Regions from separate parts of the Dactylosporangium sp. NPDC050688 genome, predicted to be linked through region 3. Evidence: riboswitches for the same ligand, from Rfam matches in the RefSeq annotation. Region 3 holds a riboswitch; each other region holds the start of a gene.
What was found. Region 3 has a riboswitch for cyclic di-AMP ahead of AB0H83_RS43350 (NlpC/P60 family protein). Riboswitches for the same ligand answer to the same signal wherever they lie in the genome.

Region 1 (5,904 bases), on a different contig from region 3:
CGATCTGCCCACGGCGAAGACGGTGTTGAGCCTCTGCTTGCCCCAGATGACGTGGACGGAGACCCGGGCCGCGGGGTACAGGGCGTACACCATGAAACGGTTGCCGGCGTAGATCACCTCTTCGTCGCGCAGGTCGACGACGACCACGTCGCCCTCGACGTGGCTGACGCGGCGCAGCTGGTCGACGAAGAGCTCCTGCTGCTCGCGGAACAGCTCGGCCCGCTCGGCCACGTCCGGCAGCGTCAGGATCTCCTCGACGTCCTGGTGGTCGATGCAGGCGTCGATGAGCTGCATCATCAGCTGGTAGTTGGAGATCCTGAACTGGCGGAAGCGGCCCAGTCCGGTCCGGCTGTCCATGAGGAAGTTCATCAGCGTCCAGCCGACCGGCTGCAGAATGTCCGCGATGTCGTACTGGGCGGAGTCGGCCTTGTCGACCGCCTCCATCAGCTCGTCGGAGACGGTCGGGAAGCGCTCGGCGCCGCCGAAGTGGTCGTAGATGACGCGGGCCGCCGACGGGGCCTCCGCGTCGATGATGTGGTTGGCGCGGTCACCGGTGTTGCGCAAGGTCTCCGAGTGGTGATGGTCGAAGACAAGGTGGGCGCCCGGCGCGTACGGCAGGTTTGTCAGGATGTCGCCCGGCCCGATCTCGACGGTGCCGTCCTGAACGTCCTTGGGGTGCACGAAGGTGATGTCCCCGATGAGGTCCAGGTGACGCAGCAGGACGGCGCACACCAGGCCGTCGAAGTCGCTGCGCGTCACGAGTCGGTACTTCACTTCGGATCCCCTCACCCTGCGCCGGCCGGTCGACAGTTGCCCTATCGGCCGGCCGGGCGCGGATGTGAGGTTCTTACAGTATCGACAGGTGTACGTGGTTCGTGTGGTCGCTGGACGGGTCCCCGCCGACGCCGCTGTAGTGGTGCCAGCCGACCGCCGGCGTCCACACCTGCTTGAACCAGATGACGTACATGACGCCGAGCCGGTCCGCGTTCTTGACGAAGTAGGTCGCCAGGTTGGCCCCGTAGACCTTGTCCTCGCCGGCGGCGACCCCGCCGAAGCCGGACTTGGCCTGCACCGAGAAGTCGCACGCGCGGCCCTTCGGGTGCTCGTACGGCCCGCTCGGCCGGTAGCACGAGACGAACCGCTTGAACCCGGCCGCCTGCGCCTGCCGCATCGCGTGCAGGGTGCGCTGGGTGAGGCAGCCCGAGGTGGTGGGGTCATCCATCTTGCAGGACTCCGACGACCAGCCGCCGCTCGCGTTGCGCGGCGAGGGCTGGGCGAGGGGCAGGTTGGCGGAGACGAAGCCGTTGCTCGGGCCGCCCGCCTGGGCCAGCCCCTTCTCGGCTTCCTTCTTCTTCGCGGCCATCACCGCGACCTGCTCCTGCTGGAGCTTGACCTCAGCCTCGAGGGCCTCCTTCTGCGCCTTCTGGTCTCTCTGGAGCTGGTTGAGCTCACGCAGCAGGTTGTCGTTGTGGTGGGCGATCTCGTCGATCGAGCCGGCCCGCTCGGCGAACCCGGTCGGGCTGCCCGAGTCCATCAGCGCCATGAACGTGGTCAGCGGCCCCGTCCGGTACGCCGCGACGGCGATCGCGGACACCTGCTCGGTGACCCGGGCGAGGTCGGCCTCGGTCGTGGCGAGCTTGGCGGTCAGCTCGGCCTGGTGCTTGATCGAGGCGTCGTACTTGTCCTTCGCCTCGATCCAGGCACGGGTGCTCTGGTCGAGGACCTGCGCGAGGGTCGCGTTGGACCCCTCGTCGCCGGTGTCGTCTCCCGGCTCGGCGGCGGCCGGCATGGCGGCCATCCCGAGCAGGACGGCGGCCGTCATCAGGACGGCGAGCATCCGCCGACCGGGATGTCGTGAAGACATCTGGCTCGTTGTTCCTTCCGTCGGCCGCCGACCGGGTTAGCTGACGGGTTCGGGACGGAACGATCCCTACCGCGGTCACCCGCAGATTCACCCCAGTTACGGTTGGGTCCCCGATTCGCCGGTGTCGAGCCGGCGATTAGGCGGCAGTCGCGTCCGGCACCGCGGGGGGCGGTGCCCTGTCGGACGAGACCGAAGGCCAGCCTACTCAGGGCGATCAGCCCGCGCAGCGCACGGCTTGTCCGCCGCTGTGACCCACCTCGCGACACGGTGGCATCTCAGCAGGTCGCCTAAGTCGGGGGAAAGAAAAACACGTGACGCAAATCACGAAATCATTTGGTCGTTTGCGGTAATACCCCGCCTGACCTGGTTGTTCTCCGCAACTCGCCGATCGCGCACCGTCACCATCGAACCGGCTCCCGCCCGTGCCGGCGCCGCCCGGGCACGGCAGCTTAGGGAAACCGTAAAGGTTGTTCATTATTCGATGTTGTTCGCTGCTCCGGCCGGGCCCGCCTGGTCGGATGGGCGTACAGCAGTCGATGTGAACGGAAGTGATCTGGTGTCCAGAGTGCGCCTGTTGGCGATGCTCGCCGCGACCGCAGTCGCCGGTGGGGTCGTCGCGGTCTTCAACATGCTGCCCGCGTCGGCGGCCAGCTGCGCGGCCGCGTGGCAGTCGTCGGCGGTCTACACCGGCGGCGCGACCGTGTCCCACAACGGCCGCAACTTCCTCGCCAAGTGGTGGACGCAGAACGAGGCGCCGCCCGGGACCAGCGGGGTCTGGCAGGACCAGGGCGCGTGCGGCGGGAGCACCCCGCAGCCGCCGACGCAGACCGGGTCCGCCGGCGGGTGCAGCTTCCCGGCGTGGGTGCAGGGGCGCAACTACGTCACCGGCGACATCGTGAAGTTCACCGACGGCAAGTACTACATCGCCGAGCACGACAACCCGGGGTACAGCCCGACGATCAGCACCTGGTACTGGGATCCGTACACCTGCAACGGGGGAGGCGGGAGCACGACGCCGCCGCCGAACAACCCGACCACCAACCCGCCGTCGAACGGGGCGTTCGTGGTCAGCGAGGCGCAGTTCAACCAGATGTTCCCGAACAGGAACCCGTTCTACACGTACAACGGCCTGGTCGCGGCACTGAACGCGTACCCGGCGTTCGCGAAGACCGGCAGCGACGCCACCCGCAAGCAGGAGGCGGCGGCGTTCCTCGCGAACGTGAACCACGAGACCGGCGGGCTGGTGCACATCGTCGAGCAGAACACCGCGAACTACCCGCACTACTGCGACCTGAGCCAGCCGTACGGGTGCCCCGCCGGGCAGGCCGCCTACTACGGCCGCGGGCCGATCCAGCTCAGCTGGAACTTCAACTACAAGGCCGCCGGTGACGCCCTCGGCATCGACCTGCTGCGCAACCCGAACCTGGTGCAGACCGACCCGGCGGTCGCGATGAAGACCGCGCTCTGGTACTGGAACACGCAGAGCGGCCCGGGCACCATGACCCCGCACAACGCGATGGTCAACGGCGCCGGGTTCGGCGAGACGATCCGCAGCATCAACGGCAGCCTCGAGTGCGGCGGCCGGAACCCGGCGCAGGTGCAGAGCCGGGTGGCGGCGTACCAGCGCTTCGTCGGCATCCTCGGGGTGGGGGTCGGGCCGGGCTCGCTGAGCTGCTGAACGCGCGCTGACGCGCAAGGACCAGAAGGGCGTCCCGGGGAGTGGGGCGCCCTTCTTGCTGCCAGCTCCCCGGCAGCCGTGCGCTATCCGATTGCCGAGCCTTGTTCGATTGTCGAGCTTTGGCTGATTACCGCGCTTTGGCTGATTGCCGCGCGCAGCAGCCGGTGCAGCCGCGCGGCCCGGGCCGGGTGCCCGTGTGACGCCCACGCCACCAGCCCCGTGAGGTGCGCGGCGAAGTCCGGATGCCCGTCGCGGTTCGCCGCGTCGAGGCCGTCGCGGGCCGCGTTGTGCAGCACCGCGCGCAGCCGGTCGTAGTCGGCCCGCGGGACCGCCGGCCGCTCGTTGACCACCAGCCCGGCGAGCCGCTGCCGGTCACCGCGCCCGCGCACCCGGGTCTTCGCCGGGTTGACTCGGAACCCCTCGTCGGCCACGACCGCGGTCACCGCCGCCACCAGCCGCGCCGGCTGCCACAGCGGGCCGGAGAACGCCAGGTCGTCGGCGTAGCGGCCGTACGTCGCGCCGAACCTGGCGGCGAGGCCGGTGAGGCGCCGGTCCAGCCGGAACGTGACCAGGTTCGCCAGGGCGGGCGAGGTCGGCGCGCCCTGCGGCAGGTGCGGCGTGCGGTGCTCGATGCGCCGCGACACGGCGTGCGGGGTCGCGGTGGTGCACAGCGCAGTCAGGGCGTGCGCGACCGGCTCCGGGTAGCCGGCGGTGCGCCACAGCCCGTACACCCGGCCGGCGGTGACACTGGAGAAGTATCCGCGCAGGTCCAGCCGCACCACGGTCGCCTGCCCGGCGTGCGCCGCGGCGAACGTGTGCACCGAGCGCCCCGGGACGAACCCGTGCGCGGCCGGGTGCACCGGCAACGGCCCGAGCAGCTCGTCCAGCACGCGGCGCTGCATCGCCTTGAGCCGGGATTTGGGCGCCTCGACGAGTCTGTCGCCGATCCAGGTGTACGAGTAGTGCCGCACCCTCTGGTCGCCGTGCCTGCGGTTGATCCCGCGACGGTCGGCGAACCAGTCCAGCTCGTCCGGGGTCACGTCGAGAAACTCCGCGAGCGCGGCCAGGTCGTCGATGCGCGGGGAGTCCCACCGCTGCCGGACGGTGCGGGTCGCGGTCGCCCGCCACACCCGGATCGGCTGGCGGGACGGCACGCTGATGAGCTCGGCCAGCTCGCGGGGCCGGTCCGCGGGCGCCTCCGGGTAGGCCCGCAGGACGGCCGTGACGACCGGGCCGAGCCACCGCGGCCGGCGGCCCAGCACCTCGCGGCCCACCTCGAGCAGCGGGCCCCGCGCCCACTCGACAGTCAGGAAGGCGTCGGCGAGCGCGCCGGCGACGACGCGGGCAGCGTGCCCCGACGAGTCCCGGTCGTGCCTGCGCCGAGTCGCGCGAAGCGCGGAGGCGCGCCGGCGATGCGCTGCCGTGCTCAATCCTGCGTCCCCGGGGTTACCCCGGAGCGACCATCGCTGGTCTGCTCGGGACACGCTGCCACCCGGCCACGATAGCCGCTACCGCAGGTGCTGTCGGTACTCCTGCAGCGCGCGCCGGGCGAAGACCTGCTGGAACGTGGCGACCCGCTCCGAGCGGCCACGGCCGATGAAGCTGACGAACCAGTGCAGCACCGCGGTGACCCGGTTCTTGAAGCCGACCAGGTACAGCAGGTGCACGGCGAGCCACATGAGCCAGCCGATGACGCCCGAGAAGTGCAGCTTGCCCACGCTCGCCACCGCCGAGAAGCGGGAGATCGTCGCCATGCTGCCCTTGTCGAAGTACTGGAACGGCTGCCCGTCAGGCTGCCCGGCGAGCCGCTTCTTGATCTGCCCGGCGGCGTGCCGGCCGCTCTGGATCGCGACCTGCGCGACGCCCGGCAGCCGGTTGAGCGCCATCATGTCGCCAACCGCGAAGATCTCCGGGTGGCCCGGCACGGTGCAGTCCGGGTTGACCTCCAGCCGCCCGGCACGGTCGGTGGTCGCGCCCGTCGCCTTCGCCAGCTGCGTCGACAGCGACGGCGCCGAGACACCCGCCGCCCAGATCTTCGTCATCGACTCGATGCGCTGGCGACCGTTGCGGGTCTCCACCTCGATGCCGGTCTCGTCGACGTCGACCACCTTCGTGCCCAGCTCGACCTCGACGCCCATGGTGTGCAGCTGGCGCAGCGCCTTCGTGGACAGGTGGTCGCCGAAGCTCGACAGCACCGTGTCCAGCGCGTCGATCAGGATGATGCGCGCCTGCCTGGGGTTGATGTTGCGGTACTGCCCGGGCAGGTGCCGGTGCGCCAGCTCGGCGATCTGGCCGGCCATCTCGACCCCCGTGGGGCCGGCGCCGACCACGACGAACGTCAGCCACCGCTCGACCGCGGCCG
Region 2 (5,904 bases), on a different contig from region 3:
GGTGCGGCTGAGCCCCCGTTCGAACGGCCACCGTGCGCCGCGCGATCCAGCCGAACAGAGCCCGCCGAGGTCGGGCCCCTGATTGCCCGGCCGTCATCCGATCGCTCCCACCAGGGGGATCACCGGCACGCGGGCGGGCTAGCCCGGTCCGGGGGTGACCATCCGGGCGGCCGGGCGCCCCTGCCGTTTGGCCCGGTACCCCCCGGGTAACGGCGCGCCGGTCACATCGGTCCTTCTCGGATCGGCGGCAAGCGAACCACCTGTTGTCTGATTGGGAGAAGCCAATGCGCCTCGTCCGCGCCCGACGCCGGTCCCAGCACAGCGCCGGCACCCGCCGTGCGGCAGCCGAGGCGCCGGGTCGCTCAGCCCGCGCGTTCAGGGCGCTCGGCCGGCTCGTGCTGTGCGGCGTCATCTCGGGTCTGGTCGTGGCCGCGAGCGTGCTGCCGCTCGCGCTCATCGGCGGCTCCACGGTGAACGCCGGCCGCGACGTCTGGCGGAACCTCCCCTCGGACCTGGCGCTGCCACCGCCGCCGCAGGCCACCTACGTCTACGCCAATGACGGCAAGACGCTCATCACCACGTTCTACGACGAGTACCGCAAGGACGTGCCGCTGGAGCAGATCGCACCGGTGCTCCAGCAGGCCGTCGTCGCGGCCGAGGACACCCGCTTCTACCAGCACCGCGGTGTCGACGGCAAAAGCGTCCTGCGCGCGCTGGTCTCCAACGGCCGGGGCGGCGCCCAGCAGGGCGCCTCGACGCTGACGATGCAGTACGTGCGCAACGTGCTGAGGAACGATCCGAGCCTGTCGCCGCAGCAGCGGGTCGACGCGGTCGCCGACACGCCCGCCCGCAAGGTCCGCGAGATGCGCTACGCGACGATGCTGGAACAGCACCTGAGCAAGCAGGACATCCTCAAGGGGTACCTGAACATCGCCTACTTCGGTGCCGGCGCCTACGGCGTCTACGCCGCCAGCCAGACGTACTTCGGCAAGTCGGCCCTGGAGCTGACGCTGCCCGAGGCGGCGCTGCTCGCCGGGCTGCTGCAGTCACCGGACGGCGACAACCCGATCAGCGGCGACCGCGACGCGGCCCTGCGGCGCCGCGCCTACACGCTCGACGCGATGACGAAGATGGGAGTGATCAGCGCCTCGGACGCCGCCGCGGCGCAGGCCCAGGAGCTGAAGCTCACGCAGCGCGGGCTGCCCAACAACTGCGTGTCCGTCCCGCAGGCGCACAACGACTGGGGCTTCTTCTGCGACTACTTCCGCCAGTGGTGGGGCAGCCAGCCGGAGTTCGGCGCCACGCGCGCCGAACGCGACGATGCGCTGCGCACCGGCGGCTACACGGTGGTCACGTCGCTCGACCCTGGGATCCAGGCGATCGCGCTCAACCAGTCCCTGAGCGTCTACGGTTACGGCAGCGCGCGGTCGATGCCGCTGGCCGTCGTCACCCCCGGCACCGGCCGGGTCCTCGCGATGGCCGTCAACCGCCGCTACAGCCTGGATCCCAACCCGCGCCAGCATCCGCAGTACCCGAACACCGTCAACCAGCTCATCGCGGGCGGTGGTGGCGTCGCCGGGTATCAGGCGGGTTCGACGTTCAAGATGTTCACGATGCTGGCCGCGCTCGACGCGGGCATGCCGTTGAGCACCAGGTACAAAGCACCGAGCCGGCTGGCGACCGTGTGGCCGGGCAGCGGCCCGGGCAGTTGCGGTGGCAGGTGGTGCCCGGGGAACGACTCCCCGAGCTGGATGGACGGGGACCGCACGATGTGGAACGGCTTCGGCCGTTCGGTCAACACCTACTTCGTCTGGCTCGAACAGCAGATCGGCGCGCGCCGCGTGGTCGAGATGGCGCAGCGGTTCGGTATCACGTTCCGCTCCAGCGCGGACGCGGCGATGGCGGCCAAGGCGGACCAGTGGGGATCGTTCACCCTCGGGGTCGCCTCGACCACACCGCTCGACCTCGCCAACGCCTACGCGGCGATCGCCGCCGGTGGCCTGTACTGCCAGCCGCTGCCGGTACTGTCGATCACCGACTCCGACGGCAAACCGGTCGACGCCGCCGCGCCGAAGTGCCGGCAGGTGGTCAGCGAGGACGTGGCGGCCGCCGCGACCGACGCGGCACGGTGCCCGGTCAGCCGGTCGTCGGCGTACAACAAGTGCGACGGCGGCACGGCCGAGAACGTGTCCGGCATCCTGGGCGGTCGCCCGGTCGCGGGCAAGACCGGCAGCTCCGAGCGCAACTCGACCGAGACGTTCGTCGGCTTCACGCCGCAGATCGCCGCGGCCGGCATCGCGGTGAACGCGGACAACCCGAACGACCACGTGGGCAGCGGCATCGCCGGCTCGGTCAACACCGCCGTCGCACAGACCATGGCGGGCGCGCTGCGCGGCCAGCCGGTCCAGGCGTTCCGGCCGCCCAGCCGGGTGCGGGCGCTGGGACGCTGACCGCTGGCCGCTGACCGCCGCGTCAGGCGGAGTATCCGCGCAGGGCGGTCCAGTGCGCGAGCTTGGCCGTCGTCAGCGTGTAGTGCCCGACGCCCAGGGCGTCGGCGGGGTCGGCGATCTTCACCGTCTTGCCGCCGTTGCTGTAGCCCACCACCGCGATGTAGTGGCCGCCCGGGTACGCGTGCGAGCCTCCCTTGTCGTCCACGGCGGAGCCGGTGATGTTGGCGACCACGGCGTAGCCGTTGGCGATCGCGTTGACGATGTCCGCCTGCATCCGGTCGATCTCGGCCTGGGTGGCCGACTGACCGGTGATGTAGTGCGACTTGTAGAAGGAGGACTTCGTGTACGCGTTGAGCGTCCGGGTCGTGTCGTCGGCGGAGTCGGTGCCGTTGACGGTCGTGCGCAGGCTCTGGGCGACCTCGGACTGGGACGGGTACATCGACCGCGCGGTCAGTGCGATCCGGGTCGCCGCCGGGCCGCAGAAGTAGAAGTTCTCCTGCCAGGCGAACCGGTAGGCGAGCTCCTTCGCCGCCGGGGCGGCCGGTGCGGTGGTGCCGGCCGTGGCGGCGGGCGGGGCGGTCGACGTGGCGGCGGGCGGGGCGGGCGTGGACGGCGCCGCACCGGCGGCGGCCTTCGACGGGGCGGCTGCGGCGTCGGGCGCCGCCTGTGTCCGCTGCCGGTCGCGTGCGGCCTGGCCGACGTCGGACCGGGACGAATCCGCGGAGGTCAGCGACTGCGCGTCGGCCAACAGGCCGGGGCCTGAGGCTTGCACGGCCACGCCGACGACCAATGTCACGGCGAGGACCGCCGCGGCGACTGCGATCGGCAGCACGCGGGAGCGCAACGGGACGGGGCTGGGGCTGGGGCTGTGGTGCCTGGGTTTGTACAGGTAGCTCACGGGTACCTCGACAGACATGCTGGATGACGGCTGCTGTTGCCGGTGCCGGACGTGATCCGGGCGGGGGGCTGCCACACCGGCCGGCGGCCGGTGTGGTGAGGTCCGGTGGCTACCGGGCCGGTCCGCGGGTCGAGGTGCCGCGACACGGGTGATGCCGGGTCAATGGCTGCACGGAGTGCTCCTTCCGGTGCCGCCTACCGGGTTAGCTGACGGGTTCGGGCGGGAAGATCGCCCTACCTCGAGGCCCAGGCCCCGCGGATTCACCCCGGTGGTGCTCGGTTCCCCGGCTCGCGTGGACGCGACTCAGCGGATCCGCCGCGGTGTCACCCGAGGTGGGTGACGGCGGGCCGGGCGGATGCGAGGACACTACCGGGCCGCGAAAAACGACACCGGATCCCCCACGCGGCGCGGCTACCGGGCGTGACGACGGCATAGCGAACGGACCGGGTGCAGACTGCGGGCGCACCGGCCGCCTGCCGGTCGGCTGCGTCGTGCCCCGGTGCACCTCGCCGACCGCACCAGGCGCCGTGCGGCCTGCCCAGTGTCCGGGCGGCCGGTTCGCACGCCTGCCACACCCCCTGGTCCGGGTCACCCCTAGGCTCGCCGGATGCTCCCGGGCGCCGACAACGACCAGCAGCTCAGCGGCGCGCAGACGCGCGGTCCCCGCCATCTGCGCCGCTCCCGCCGGGGGCGGCACGCGGCCCGCCTCCGGCTGCACGCGGCCCGCCTCCGGCTGCACGCACCCGTGCCCGCCAGGCTGCGCCGGTACGCCGTGGCCGCCGTCGCGGTCGCGACGATCGCCCTGTCCACGACGCTGTCGTCGTCGGCCGGACCCGGACCCGTCGCCGTGCCGGCGGACAGCGCGGCGTTCGCCGTCGACGCCGGACGCTCGGCGGCCGACGGGCCGGCCTCACGCAGCCGCGCCCGGAAACCCGCCGACGCCACCGGCACCGTCACGCCGCCGGCGGCGAAGGCCGCCCCGACACCGACGAACGCCGCCCCGGCACCGTCCGCCGAACAACCGGCGTCGCCGTCGCCGACCGTCCACGCGCCCGTCGGCGGGCTGACCCAGGCCGAGATGAACAACGCCGTCGCGATCATCGACGTCGCCCGGCAGCTGAACCTGCCGCGGCGGGCGGCCGTCGTGGGGATCGCCACCGCCCTGCAGGAGAGCCACCTGCGCAACCTCGCGAACCCGAACGTGCCGCAGTCGCTGCAGCGCCCCAACGAGGGCGTGGGGTACGACTACGACTCGGTCGGCCTCTTCCAGCAGCGGCCGAGCTGGGGTTCGGTCGACCAGCTGATGGATCCGCGCGAGTCCGCACGCAAGTTCTACGCGGCACTGTCCCGGATCCAGGGCTGGGAACAGCTGGCCGTCACCGTCGCGGCACAGATGGTGCAGCGGTCGGCCTTCCCGGACGCCTACGCGAAATGGGAAGGGCTCGCACAGCGGATCGTGGACGCCGTCATGTAGGACGGCGCCGCGCGCCGGCAGGTCCCTCGCATTGTCACTCGTTTACCGCCCCGGCCTCGCCCACCTGCGCACGACGATGCCCCCATGTCCATGCACAGGCAGAGCACATGAGGCCCGGCCGGACCGCGGTGGCGCTGATCGCGCTCGCGGTGGGAGCGCAGTTGGGCCTGTCGGGATGTCACAGTTCACCGAAGAAGCACACGGCGGCGAAATGGAACGCTCCCGCGCCGCCGGTCGGACTGGCCCTCACCCCGGCGGCGGGCGAGTCGGGGGTGGCGGTCAGCACCGAGATCGGCACGAAGGTGAGCGACGGGAAGATCACCGAGGTCGCCCTGACCGACGCGGCGGGCCAGCGGGTCGCCGGTGAGTTCCGGGACGACGGCTCCTCCTGGGTGCCCGCCACCGCGCTGCGCTACGGCACGGCCTACACCGCGAAGGTCACCGCCGTCGGCGCCGACAACAAGCCCGTGACCCGGGAGACGGCCTTCACCACGGCGGCGAAGCCCAGCGGCCCGGTCGTCACGTCAGACCTGATGTTGACCAACGGCGGGACCTACGGCGTCGGCATGCCGATCGTCGTGCAGTTCGGCTCCGACGTCCCGCAGGAGTCGCGCGCCGCCGTGCAGCAGCGCCTCTTCGTGAAGAGCGATCCGCCGCAGGCCGGTGCGTGGCACTGGTTCGGCGGCCGGCAGGTGATGTACCGGCCGGAGCAGTACTGGCAGCCGGGCACGAAGATCACCGCGCGGAAGGCGCTCAACGGCGTACGGATCGGCAACGGCCACGCCGACGAGGACTTCGCGGCGACGGTCACGATCGGCCGGAAGCTGACCATCGACATCGACAACGCGACCAAGCAGCTGAATGTCTACCAGAACGACGCGCTCGTGCGGACGATGCCGGTGAGCCTCGGCAAGCCGTCGACGCCGACGTCGAGCGGCGCGACCGTGATCATGTCGCGGGAGGCCGCGACGGTGTTCCGCACCCCGGAGTACACCGTCGCGGTGCAGTACGCCATGCGGCTGACGTGGGGCGGCCAGTACATCCACGCCGCACCGTGGTCGGTCGGTGACCAGGGCCGGCGC
Region 3 (5,904 bases):
ACGCCGACGTCGCCGGTGCGCAGCCAGCCGTCCGGCGTCATCGCCTCGGCGGTCGCCGCCGGGTTGCGGAAGTAGCCGGCGAACGTGCCCGGGTGCCGGGTCTGGATCTCCCCGTCGTCGGCGATGCGGATCTCCACCCCGTCGTGCGCCTCGCCGACCGTGCCGAGCCGGACCCGGCCGGGCCGGTTGGCGGTGCTGATCGCGGTGTTCTCGGTCATGCCGTAGACCTCGTACATCGGCACCCCGATGCCCATGAAGAACCGCAGCACGTCGGGCGCGATCGGGGCGGCGCCGCTGGCGGCGTAGCGGACCCGGCGCACCCCGATGCGCTCCTTCAGCGCCCGGTAGCACAGCAGCCAGCCGGCGGCGTAGAGCAGGCGGCTGCCCGCGGTGTGCCGGCCGCCGTTGGCCTCCAGGGTGGCGCCGATTCGGTCGGCGACCCGCAGCCACAGCCGGGCGTTGGACCGCTTGAGCAGCGACGCCCCGGCGAGCCGGACGGTGACCCCGGCCATCATCTTCTCCCAGATGCGGGGCACCCCGAACAGGATCGTCGGCTGCACCTCGCGCAGGTCGGCCTGCACGGTCGCGATCGACTCGCCGAAGTGGACGGTGACGCCCGCCGCGGCGTTGAACCAGACGGTGAAGACCCGCTCCGCGACATGGCACAGCGGCAGGTACGACAGCGTCAGGTCCCGCGGGCCCGGCGCCGGGTCGGCGAAGCCGCCGCCCTCGACCAGCACCCGGATCGCGAAGTCCACGTTGGCCACGGTGAGCATCGCGCCCTTGGGCCGCCCGGTGGTGCCCGACGTGTAGATGAGCGTGGCCACGTCGTCGTCCTGCGACGCCAGCTCGACCGGGCCGTCGTCCTCGTGCGAGGCGAGCAGGTCGCTCCAGGCGACGAGCTTCGGGTGCTGGTACCGGCCGCGGATGCCCCGCGGCTCGAGGTAGACGATCCACTCCAGTTCGGGGCAGTCGTCCAGCACGGCGAGGGCCTTGTCGACCTGCTCCTGGTCCTCGGCGAAGAGGATCCGGGCGCCGGAGTCGGCCAGCACGTGCCGGACCTCGTCGGGCGGGTTCGTCGGGTACAGCCCGACGGTGGCCGCCCGGACCGCGACCGTCGCCACGTCGACGAACAGCCACTCGGACCGGTTCTCCGACTGGATCGCGACCCGGTCGCCGGGCCGGACGCCGAGCGACCTGAGCGCCCGGGCGACCGTCTCCGCGGTGCGCCAGTAGTCGCGCCAGGTGATCTCGCGCCAGATGCCGCGGTGCTTCTCCCGCATCGCGACGGCGTCGGGCGTCCGCTCGGCGTGCTGCCTGACCAGCTCTGCGATGGTCATGCCCGCTCCACCTCCCCCAGGTAGGCGCGCAGGACGTCGGGGTTGTGCTGCACCTCGGCGGGCGTGCCGGTGGCCACCGGCACGCCGAAGTCCACGACCATGACCCGGTCGGCGAGGTCCATCACGAGCCCCATGTCGTGCTCGACGAGGATCATCGGGATGCCCAGCTCCTCCCGGACGTCGAGGATGAAGCGGGCCATGTCCTCGGTCTCCTCCAGGTTCATCCCGGCGACCGGCTCGTCCAGCAGCAGCAGCTTGGGCTCCATCGCCAGGGCGCGGCCGAGCTCGACGCGTTTCTGCACGCCGTACGGCAGCAGCCCGACCGGCAGCCGGCGCCACTGCGCGAGCTCGAGGAAGTCGACGATGTCCTCGACCACGGCGCGGTTGGCGACCTCCTCCCGCCTGGCCCGGCCGAGCCACGCGATGGCGGCGAGGGTGCCGTACCGGATGTGGTGGTGCCGGCCGAGCATGAGGTTCTCCAGCACGGTCAGGTGCTGGAACAGCTCGACGTTCTGGAAGGTGCGGGCCACCCCCAGCTTGGCCACCTTGTCCGGGCGCAGACCGGTGAGGTCGGCGCCGTCAAGGGTCACCCGGCCCTGCTGTGGCCGGTACACACCGGAGATCACATTGAAGATCGACGTCTTCCCGGCCCCGTTGGGCCCGATGACGGCGAAGAGCTCGTCCTTGGCGACGGTGAACGAAACACCGTCGATGGCTTTGACGCCGGCGAAGCTGAGCCGGACGTCTTCGAAACGCAGCACGGCGACTCCCGAAGGGGTTGTTGCGGCTCTATGACAGCCAGCGTTTGCGACGCTTGTAGTGCTTCACGTCGCGGAAGGACCGCTCGGCCCGTCCCAGGTAGAACTCGCGGATGTCGTCGTCGGCGAGCAGTTCGGCGGCGGGTTTGTCGAGCACGACCTTGCCCGTCTCCAGCACGTATCCGTGCTCGGCGATGGACAGCGCCATGGTCGCGTTCTGCTCGACCAGCAGCACGCCGGTGCCGGCCCGGTTGATCTGCACGATCAGGTCGCGGACCTGCTCGACCAGGCGCGGCGCGAGGCCGAGGCTGGGCTCGTCGAGCAGCAGGTACGCCGGGTCGGACATGAGCGCCCGCCCCATCGCCAGCATCTGCTGCTCGCCGCCGGAGAGGTATCCGGCGATGCTGCCGCGGCGCTGGGCGAGGACGGGGAAGAGGGTGTACATGCGGTCCATGGCCTCCGCCCGGCCCTTCGGGCGGGTGTGGGCGCCGAGCCGCAGGTTCTCCTCGACGGTCAGCTCGGCGAACGTTCTTCGTCCCTCCATCACCTGCGACACACCGCGGCGGACCACGGCGGCCGGCCTGAGCCGGTGGATGGGGCGGTCGTCGAGCGTGACCGCACCCTTGGTGACGGCGCCGTCATGGACGCCGAGCAGGCCCGACAGGGCCCGCAGCAGGGTGGTCTTGCCCGCACCGTTCGCGCCGAGCAGCGCGACGATGCGACCGGGTGGCACCTGCAGGCTGACGCCGCGAAGTACCAGCATCACGTCGTCGTAGACGACCTCGAGGTTCTGGACACGCAACACGGGGTGACGCTCCTCCGGGGGTGTTCGGAGTGGGCGAACTATGTGCATCGACGGTGAATAAAGTTACGTGTATTTAACCGGGTCTCAGAGCAGAATCAAGCCCCAAATGTGTGTCCGTCAACACCATCTTCTGTGTTGCATCACCGTCCGATGTGGACCGACGACCCGCCGTGATTCGGACTTTTGGGGTAATAGATATAGAAGAACGCGGGCGGGTTTCGCTTCGCTGGTGATCACGTTAAGTTATGTCCTGGCCTGCACGGCAGTCCGTCGCCCACCCCGGGCGGCGCCGGGCAAGCGCCGCCGAATCGAGCGCCGCTCTGGCGCTGTCGAGCCGGGGACCCAGGGTCCTTGGGGTGAATCCGCGAAGCGCGGTAGGGCGCACTCTTCCCGCCCGAACCCGTCAGCTAACCCGGTAGGCGGTCAGTGAAGAAGGGTCATCCCTTGTCCGCTGGACACCGCGCCAAGCGGTCCTTGCTGCGCTCCCTGGTCATCGGGGCCGTCGCGCTGGCCGTCGTGGCGCCTGCGAGCGTCGCCAAGGCCGATCCCACCCTCGCCGAGATCGAGGCCCAGCTGGAGAAGATGGGCGACGAGTTCGAAGCTACGGTCGAGGCTTACAACAAGGTCAACGAAGATCTCGCCATCGCTCAGGCGGCCAACGTCGATCTGCAGAAGAAGCTGCAGCCGTTCGCCGACAGTGCCGCCGCCGCCGGCGCCAACGTGGACGTCCTGGCGGTGGCCGCGTTCAAGACCTCGGGCAAGCTCGGCACCCTCTCGGTCATCTTCGGCGCGCGGTCCTCCGATTCACTGATGGACCAGATCACCACCCTGCAGCAGATCAACAAGCATCAGCAGGCGGAGATCGGGGCCTTCCAGGAGGCGAAGGTCAAACTCGCCGAGGAGCAGCAGAAGATCAACGACACGCTCGCCGCCGAGAACGCGAAGAAGGCCGAGCTGGAGACCAAGAAGAAGAAGATCGAGGGCGACGTCAAGAAGCTCGAGGATCTCAAGCGCCGGGCCACCGCCGCCGGTAGCACCAAGACCTCGGGTTCGGCGAAGCCGGCTGGTCCGCCGCCAGCGGTGTCGGGCGTGGCCGGCAAGGCGGTCACCTTCGCCTGGAACCAGATCGGCAAGCCCTACAAGTGGGGAGCGTCAGGACCCGGCAGCTATGACTGCTCCGGCCTTACGTGGGCGTCGTGGAAGAACGCCAGCGGCAGAACCCTGCCCAGGACCGCCCAAGGTCAGTACAACGGGCTGCCACATGTTGCACGGGCCGACGCCGCCCCCGGTGACCTGGTCTTCTTCGGCTCCTCAACCAGCAACATCACCCACGTCGGTCTCTACATCGGCAACAACCAGATGATCCACGCTCCGACGACCGGCAGGACCGTGGAGATCCAGTCCCTCGCCTCGCGCACGAACATCCGGGGCTTCGGCCGGGTCAGCTGACCCTCCAGGAGGCCATGCCCGGCAAGATGGGGCATGGCCTCCTGGGATCCCGAGCAGTACGCCCGCTTCGCCGACGAGCGGTCCCGCCCCTTCCACGAGCTCGTCGCGCGCATCCCGACCACCACCCCGGTCGCCGTCGTCGACCTCGGCTGCGGGCCCGGCACGCTGACCGCGACCCTCGCCGCCCGGTACCCGGACGCGGCCGTGCTCGGCATCGACGCCTCGCCGCAGATGCTCGCCGCGGCGGCACCCCTGGCCACGCCGCAGCTGTCGTTCCAGCTCGGTGACATCGCCGGGTGGCGGCCGCAGCGCGGCTCGGTCGACGTCATCGTCGCCAACGCCTCGCTGCAGTGGGTGCCCGACCACGCCGCGCTGCTGCCGGTCCTCGCCGCGGCCCTCGACGACGGCGGCACCCTCGCCTTCCAGGTGCCGACCGGCGGCCCGGTCCTCGACGCCACGGTGCTCGACCGGGCGGGGCTCGACCCGGCCCTGCCCGGCCCGCGCGGCGCGTCGCCCGTGCGGGAGCCGGCCTGGTACGTGCGCACCCTCGCCGGGCTCGGCCTGGCCGTGGACGCGTGGGAGACGACGTACCTCCACGTCCTGCCGGGCGACGACCCGGTACTGGAGTGGTTCAGCGGCACCGGGCTGCGGCCGTACTTCGACGCGCTGTCCGGCGCCGAGCTCGACGACTTCCGCGCCCGGGTCGCGGCGCACCTGCGCGAGCACTACCCCCGCGAGCCGTTCGGCACGATCCTGCCGTTCCCGCGGCTGTTCGTGGTGGCGCACCGGCCCTGATCATGGGCGGTTCCTGATCATGGGCGGTCCGCACCGCCCCGACTGACACGACAGCCCCCGACCCGGGAGGGTCAGGGGCTGTGGGTCGTCGGTCGAGGTGGTTATGCGGCCTGCAGGCCCTCGGCGCGGGCCAGCTCGCGGAGCCGGCCGAGGGCCTGGATCTCCAGCTGGCGGATGCGCTCGCGGGACAGAGAGAACCGGCTCGCGACCTCGGTCAGCGAGTGCTCGCGACCGTCCTCCAGACCGTACCGGGCGCGCATGATGCCCGCCGACCGGTCGTCGAGGTGGTTGAGCAGGCCCTCGATGCGCTGGCGCTCCAGGGCGGCGAGGACCACGTCCTCCGGCGACGGCGCGTCGGAGTCGGAGACCAGGTCGCCGAGGCTGGTGTCACCGTCGTCGCCGACAGGGGTGTCGAGCGAGACCGTGTCCTGGGACCAGCGCTTGAGCTCGTGGACGCGCTCGACGGGGACGCCGAGGGCGGTGGCGAGCTGCTCGGGCTCGGGATCGTTGCCGAGCTCACGGGTGAGCTGACGCGCGACGTTGCGCATCCGGTTGACGTCTTCGACGAGGTGGACCGGCAGCCGGACGGTGCGCTCCTGCTGCGCGATCGCCCGGCTGATCGCCTGGCGGATCCACCATGTCGCATATGTCGAGAATTTGTAGCCGCGCACGTAGTCGAACTTCTCGACGGCACGGACCAGGCCGGTGTTGCCCTCCTGGATCAGGTCGAGCATCGGCATGCCGGACCGCACGTAGC

Region 1: linked by a shared signal. The riboswitch ahead of AB0H83_RS40175 (hypothetical protein) and the one ahead of AB0H83_RS43350 (NlpC/P60 family protein) in region 3 are both predicted to bind cyclic di-AMP.
Region 2: linked by a shared signal. The riboswitch ahead of AB0H83_RS49225 (C39 family peptidase) and the one ahead of AB0H83_RS43350 (NlpC/P60 family protein) in region 3 are both predicted to bind cyclic di-AMP.

Annotation. Positions count from the first base shown of each region.
Region 1 covers NZ_JBFAIC010000063.1:11,959-17,862, forward strand. The annotation lists gene AB0H83_RS40170 (exopolyphosphatase) at 1-774, opposite strand, end outside; gene AB0H83_RS40175 (hypothetical protein) at 848-1,837, opposite strand; cyclic di-AMP (ydaO/yuaA leader) riboswitch at 1,874-2,017, opposite strand; gene AB0H83_RS40180 (glycoside hydrolase family 19 protein) at 2,421-3,542, shown strand; gene AB0H83_RS40185 (reverse transcriptase family protein) at 3,626-4,972, opposite strand; gene AB0H83_RS40190 (NAD(P)/FAD-dependent oxidoreductase) at 5,051-5,904, opposite strand, start outside.
Region 2 covers NZ_JBFAIC010000112.1:319-6,222, reverse strand. The annotation lists gene AB0H83_RS49230 (transglycosylase domain-containing protein) at 285-2,450, shown strand; gene AB0H83_RS49225 (C39 family peptidase) at 2,473-3,348, opposite strand; cyclic di-AMP (ydaO/yuaA leader) riboswitch at 3,525-3,667, opposite strand; gene AB0H83_RS49220 (hypothetical protein) at 3,956-4,822, shown strand; gene AB0H83_RS49215 (Ig-like domain-containing protein) at 4,930-5,904, shown strand, end outside.
Region 3 covers NZ_JBFAIC010000074.1:24,522-30,425, reverse strand. The annotation lists gene AB0H83_RS43365 (long-chain fatty acid--CoA ligase) at 1-1,340, opposite strand, end outside; gene AB0H83_RS43360 (ABC transporter ATP-binding protein) at 1,337-2,101, opposite strand; gene AB0H83_RS43355 (ABC transporter ATP-binding protein) at 2,130-2,861, opposite strand; cyclic di-AMP (ydaO/yuaA leader) riboswitch at 3,195-3,339, shown strand; gene AB0H83_RS43350 (NlpC/P60 family protein) at 3,348-4,352, shown strand; gene AB0H83_RS43345 (methyltransferase domain-containing protein) at 4,386-5,147, shown strand; gene AB0H83_RS43340 (sigma-70 family RNA polymerase sigma factor) at 5,249-5,904, opposite strand, start outside.